Regions from separate parts of the Shewanella sp. K8 genome, predicted to be linked through region 1. Evidence: predicted binding sites of a transcription regulator. Region 1 holds the regulator's gene; the other holds the start of a gene.
The links. The regulator sigma-54, encoded in region 1, starts transcription at its own class of promoters, with help from an activator protein. The targets are predictions, from matches to a motif close to GTTGGCACGNNNNTNGNNT.
Positions count from the first base shown of each region.

Region 2: ON072_RS14810 (DUF3192 domain-containing protein) is a predicted target of sigma-54. The motif match lies at 1,673-1,691, and genes of this name have one in related genera.

Region 1 covers NZ_JAPEHY010000045.1:9,353-12,766, forward strand. Annotated here, with positions in the region: gene lptB (LPS export ABC transporter ATP-binding protein) at 1-575, shown strand, start outside; gene ON072_RS19005 (RNA polymerase factor sigma-54) at 671-2,134, shown strand; gene hpf (ribosome hibernation promoting factor) at 2,166-2,453, shown strand; gene ptsN (PTS IIA-like nitrogen regulatory protein PtsN) at 2,456-2,899, shown strand; gene rapZ (RNase adapter RapZ) at 2,896-3,414, shown strand, end outside.
Region 2 covers NZ_JAPEHY010000027.1:45,457-48,870, forward strand. Annotated here, with positions in the region: gene ON072_RS14800 (GNAT family N-acetyltransferase) at 1-503, opposite strand, end outside; gene ON072_RS14805 (DUF2789 domain-containing protein) at 994-1,224, shown strand; gene ON072_RS14810 (DUF3192 domain-containing protein) at 1,247-1,612, opposite strand; gene ON072_RS14815 (hypothetical protein) at 1,779-2,117, shown strand; gene ON072_RS14820 (Zn-ribbon-containing protein) at 2,117-2,890, shown strand; gene syd (SecY-interacting protein) at 2,966-3,414, opposite strand, start outside.

The DNA.
Region 1 (3,414 bases):
GGCTGGTACAGAGTGACAAGGGCCGTATCTTCATTGACGACGACGAGCTGACCTTGGATCCCATGCACCTGCGAGCCCGTAAAGGCATAGGCTACCTGCCACAGGAAGCCAGTATTTTCCGCAAGCTGTCGGTGCATGACAACATCATGGCCGTGCTGCAAACCCGCAAAGAACTCAACAGCGACGAGCGCGAGGAACAGCTCGAACAGTTGCTGGAAGAATTCCATATTACCCACATACGTGACAGCCTGGGGATGTCCCTCTCCGGCGGAGAACGCCGCCGAGTGGAAATCGCCCGGGCATTGGCCGCCAATCCACAGTTCATTCTGCTGGATGAGCCGTTCGCCGGTGTGGATCCCATCTCAGTTATCGATATCAAGAAAATCATCGAACAGCTTAAATCCCGCGGTTTGGGGGTGCTGATCACAGACCACAATGTTCGCGAAACACTCGACGTTTGTGAGCGAGCCTACATAGTCAGCCATGGGCAGTTGATCGCCGAGGGCACACCCGCTGAAATCTTGGACAACCAGCAAGTGCGCGCTGTGTACTTAGGCGAACAATTCAGGCTATAGTTAGGATCATGTCTTCCGGTGGCAATTCCGGGTATTATAGTTTGTTATTATTGAATTTTTTCCTTGAAAAATAACGAGTAGGGATTAGCGGTATAATGAAAGCGTCACTCCAGCTCAAACTGGGTCAACAGTTGACCATGACACCTCAGTTGCAACAGGCTATTCGCCTGCTGCAACTGTCGTCCCTTGAGCTGCAGCAGGAAATCCAGGAAGCCTTGGAAGCCAACCCTCTGTTGGAAATGGCCGAGGACAACCAGGATGACGCTATCGACGACAACCACAAGGAAAACGACGCCGGCGAGTTGAGCGCCAAGCAGGAAGATGGTTCCACGGTAGAAACCTCAGAGGCATTGAACAATGAGTCTATGCCGGATGAATTACCTATGGATACCACCTGGGACGAAGTCTTTACCGCCGCCAGTGCCTCGGGGCCGGCCATGGGCCGTGAAGATGATATGCCCTTCCAGGGTGAAACCAGCGAAGGGCTCTATGAACATCTGGAATGGCAGAAGAACCTGACCCCGTTTTCCGATACCGACGACGCCATTGCCACCGCCATTATTGATGCCATCGACGAGCAGGGTTATCTGACCCAGAGCACAGAGGAGATCCTCGAAGCCATGGGCAACCCTGAGATTGAGCTCGATGAAGTCGAGGCAGTACTCAAGCGGATCCAGCACTTCGATCCTGTCGGCATCGCCTCCAGAGATCTGCGCGAATGCCTGCTGATCCAGTTGCAACAGTTCAACGCAGACACCCCGCATCTGGCCGACGCCCGCTTGTTGATTGACGAACACCTGGATCTCATTGCCGCCCGCGACTTCCGCACCCTGATGCGCAAGACCAAGCTCAAGGAAGATCAGCTGCGTGACGCCATCAACCTTATCCAGAGTCTCAATCCCCGCCCCGGCTTGCTGGTGCAGCCGATGGACGAGGAATATGTGATCCCTGATGTCAGCGTCTGGAAGAAAAACGGCCGCTGGGTAGTGGAACTCAACCCGGACTGTATGCCCAAACTCGGGATCAATCAGCAGTATGCTGCCATGGCCCGTAGCGCCCGCAGTCAATCAGACAGCCAGTTTATTCGTGGTCATCTTCAGGAAGCCAAATGGTTTATCAAGAGCCTGGAGAGCCGCAACGACACCCTGCTCAAGGTGGCCAACTGTATAGTGCAGTTCCAGCAGGGATTTTTTGAATATGGTGAAGAGGCCATGAAACCCATGGTGCTCAACGATATTGCCGAGGCGGTCGAGATGCATGAATCGACCATCTCCAGGGTCACCACTCAAAAGTATATGCATACCCCCAGGGGAATATTTGAATTGAAGTACTTCTTCTCCAGCCATGTCGGCACCGAAGATGGCGGAGAATGCTCTTCCACGGCGATCAGGGCTTTTATCAAGAAGCTCGTGGCAGCGGAAAACCAGAAGAAGCCTTTGAGCGACAGCAAGATGGCGCAACTTCTGGCAGAACAGGGAATCAACGTTGCAAGACGCACCATAGCCAAGTATCGCGAGGCTATGATGATACCACCGTCGAACCAGCGTAAGAGTTTATAAATCCACAGTTGGAAATTGGAGGAATCTTTCTATGCAAATCAACCTGACAGGACATCATATCGAGATCACCGACTCACTGCGTGACTACGTGGAAAGTAAGTTTTCTAAACTTGAACGCCATTTCGAACAGATCAATAATGTGCACGTTGTGCTCAATGTACAAAAACTGCAACAGATAGCCGAAGCCAAGATCCACCTCACAGGCGGCGAAGTCTATGCAACTTCTGAACATGCCGACATGTATGCCGCCATCGACGTTCTGATTGATAAATTGGATCGTCAGGTCATTAAACACAAAGAAAAGCTGACAAAACACTAACGATGGAACTGAGTACCATCCTGCGGCCGGAGTGCACTACCTGTGCCACTCCGGGCAGTAAGAAAAAGGTACTGGAGCTGATTAGCGATCTCGCCAGCGCCCAGTACCCCACCCTTTCCTCTCAAGCGATTTTTGAAAGCCTTTTGGCCCGCGAAAAGATGGGGAGCACAGGTATAGGTAATGGTATTGCGATTCCGCATGGCAGACTACCGGACATTACAGAGCCGATTGCCGTGCTGGTCAAATGCGAAGAGCCTATCGCCTTCGATGCCATAGACAACCAGCCGGTGGACATACTGTTCGCCCTCCTGGTGCCCGCAGATCAATGTCAGCAACACCTGAGTACCCTATCCGCCATGGCTGAAAAGCTCAGCGATAAGGCGATACTCAAGCAGTTGCGAAAATCCAGCGACGAAACAGAACTCTATCAGGTGATCACAGGATGAAACTCGCCATAGTCTCAGGCCGCTCCGGTTCCGGAAAATCCGTTGCCCTCAGGGTACTCGAAGACCTGGGTTACTACTGTGTGGATAATCTCCCCCTGCCCATGATTGGCAGCCTGTTGGAAAACCTCCGTGGCAGCAATGATCTGGTCGCCATCAGCATAGATGTGCGCAATATGCCGGATCAGGAAAAGGTGCTGGAACAACAGTTGGCGGCCTTGCCGGAAAACACCCAACTGACCAGCTTCTTTCTCAACGCCTCCGATAAAGTGCTGCTGAAGCGCTACAGCGAAACCCGCAGACTGCACCCCCTGTCCAAGAGCAAAGTCTCACTACAGGACGCCATCAAGCTCGAAGGCAAGCTGCTGGAACCCATGTCGAAACTGGTGGATCACTACATAGACACCTCGGCGCTGAACATCTATGAACTCAGTGACACAGTGCGGGAAATTCTGCTTGGCAGCGTCGATAAAGAACTGGTGATCAACTTCGAGTCGTTCGGCTTTAAGCATGGTATG
Region 2 (3,414 bases), on a different contig from region 1:
TCCAGCTCCGGCTGCTCATCACACCAACCCAATACCGCCTGGACGAGCAACTTGCCATAACCCTTGCGCTGCTCGGTTAAAGCTACTGCAATGAACTGTATAATGCCGTATTCAGTAGCCGGCAGGTGCTCCAGAATTGAATTCTCCTTCTGCATCAACTTCTGCGTTGATTGCCAGCCCGTCCCCAGCAGCATTTTCAAACGCCAATGCCAATAGCGCCCCTCCCCCTGGGGAAGTGATGAGGTCACCACGCAGGCAACCCCAATCAAGCGCTCATCGTCGAACAACCCAATAAGAGGCTGCTCCTGTTGCCAAAGCTCATTGAGCTCTTCACGGATCGCGGCCCTGAGCTTTTGTTCATATTCGGCGGCATTGGCGGCCGGCAAGGTCTGCTGAAAAAACGCATCATCGTGATAGGCGTTATAGAGAATTGATGCGGCCAGGCGCAAATCTTCCGCTGTCAGGTAGACGGCACGCAGAGAATCGGGAGTCTGGGTTTCCATTTGTTGTTGTCCTTGTCAGCCAAAAGGGCAATTTCCAATTTAACAATATTGGATCAAAGTGCAATATCTTGATCTTGCTTGCCAGGCATTGTCACTTCATCTTTAGGCAGATTGGTATAAGCTAAGGAAGGCGCGAACAAGTCCCATGTGGGCTCTGCGTCGGCTTACGGGCTTGGATGCAAGGCGTGGTTCGCAGCAAATGGCCCTAGTCCTTTGCAAGAAGCACAACACAGCAGGCAGGCCTGTAAGCCACGCCCTTAGGGGCTTTCACAGCAACCGGCTCTCTGCGTTATCTGACTTCGACAGGCCCCGGCATGCCTTCAGTCATATGCCTTGAACGCCAATTGCTGTGCAAGCCAGAGTGCCACGAGGACTTATTCGCACCTTCCCTAAGGGGAAGGAATAAGGCTTACTATCTGTTTTATTAAGGCTTGTTCACCCATCACTCATCACCTTGGCAATATATGTCGGGATTTCAGGAGGTCAGAATATGGATACCACCCACACAGACTTGGCCCATTTATTTGAGCAATTGGGACTCCCCAGCAGCAGCAAGGCGATAGAAGGCTTTATCGGCGCACATTCTATCCCCGAGGGAGTCAAACTGGTGGATGCACCATTCTGGAATGAAGCGCAGCGCACTTTTTTAACAGAGGCTCTGGCCGAGGACGCCCAATGGTCAGACACCATAGACCATTTGGACGCCCAGCTCAGGAGTTGATTGGGATTGGGATGAGTTTGAATTACAGCTGCGCGTAGGCCTTATCGCCCCAGCCAATCAGTTGTTGATCGCGAAACACCAAGGGGGTGCACTCATCCTTGGTGGTCTTGCCATCACTGTGTCTGTGGCGGGTACGGTAAAATAGTACCTGTACTTGCTGATCATTGGAGAGAAAGGCTTCATTAAAGTCGGCCTGCCCCATGAGCTGCTGCACCTGTTGCTGATCCATCCCCAGAGTCAACTTGGCCAGTTGTTGCTGATTTTGCTGTTGCTGTAATTGCCAGGACTCCTTTTCATCCCAGTTGGCTTCGTGATCGCCGACATTGACCACACAGGCACTAAGCCCTAAGCTTGCAATCCCCATCAGTGGCAGTAATAACTTGTTCATTGTCACTCCTTGTTATATTTATCAAATGTTGACTTTTGTTAAGCAAATGCAGCAAACGCTTTGCAACATGCAGGCCAAAAAATAAACTGATAAATATCAAAATGATAAAAGCAAACAACTGCTGCACTATGTAGCTATTCGCGAAAATGTGAGGTTTTTTACCAAGATGTCCACTCCACTGGAACAGGTCATGGCCGCGGCGGCGGCAGTAGCCCAAAGCGGCCATACTCCCTCTCTGGCACTGATTAAGGCAAGACTCGGCAACAAGTTACCAATGCCACTGCTGGTTGAAGGTCTGCAGCGTTTCAAATCCCTGCCAGAGAGTGAACGGGAAAAACTGCTTGAAGACGCACCTCAACTGCAAGAAACCGTGCCACAACAAGCTGTCACCACAGTAGAAGTTCTCCAGCAGGAAATCAGCCTGCTACGCCAGGATCAGCAGCAACTGAAACAAGAATTCGCGGCCTTGCAACAAAGACTCGCCAAGCTTGAGGAACAGCAATAATGTTTGTCTGCGAACTCAGGTTTGAATGCTTTGCCAACACCACTATCAGCGCCGCAGAAAAAGCCATCAATACCCTGCTTGAGGCCTGGCGGGCCAACGGTCAGGTATTGGGGCGCGAATTTGCGGTGGCCTTTAGGGACGGGGAGTTCAGAGTCAGGCTGCTGCTACCGGAAGAAACCAGTCTGGCCAACAGGCACAACAGTCCCTGGGCCAAACAGGCGTTGCAGCAGTTAACCGAGGCCAAACTGCTGGCCCCCAAGGAAAAGCTCATAGGTCAGGATATCAATTCCGAGGTCAGCACCCTGGAGCCCCCAAGTTGGCAGCTGCTTTATACCAGCTATGTGCATATGTGCTCACCGCTGCGCAGCGGCGATAACTTGCTACCCATTCCCCTCTACCGTATTCCCGCGACCTTCAACGGCGATCACAAGCGGGTGATCCGTTGGCAAACCGAGTGGCAAGCCTGTGATGAACTGCAAATGGCCGCAGCAACCAAGGCCGAGTTTGCCGCCCTCGAGGAGCTTTCCAGCCCGGACAGCGATCTGTTTCGCCGCGGCTGGGATCTACGCGGCCGCATCGAATATCTGACCCAAATTCCTACCTATTACTACCTTTACCGGGTCGGGGGAGAGAGTAAGCAAGCCGAATTGGCCCGTCCCTGTCCCCGCTGCGGCAACCCGGACTGGCGCCAACCCAGCCCGTTGCTGGATCTATTTCATTTCCGCTGTGACAACTGCCGGATAGTCTCCAACCTCTCCTGGGATCATCAATAAACTGGGACAATCAATAGTCTAGGATCATCAATAGCAGTGATCATCAATCAATAGTGATTGTGGTAACCCCGACTGTCAGCGGCGGGAAAACAGGTGTTGCCACATAAGCTTCATCCGCGCCCAGAGACCGGGATGGTCGACATTCGCCATGGCCGCCTCCACAGGCTCAACCGCCGGCGCCACTCTGGGGCGCAGCATAACAAGAAACTCTTCCAGGCTGTCTGCCAGCTTCTTTGAGGGGAGCTCACCCGGGGTCTCACGCCAGACAGCACCGGTTTCATTATCCACGCAGATCATCTCATCACCTTGCCCCAATAGACCGATAAACCAGGTCGGTGGCTGCTTGAGCTTGCGTTTCATCATCAGGTGACCAATCAGATTCTGCTGCAGAAACTCAAAATCATCCTGACTCCAGGGCTGCAATAGTTCCCCTTCGCCGAAATCGGCTTCAAACAACAGATGCGCGGCAAAAAACTGCCCATAAAACTCGTCGATATCGGCATGCAGCGGCAACTCCAGCGCAT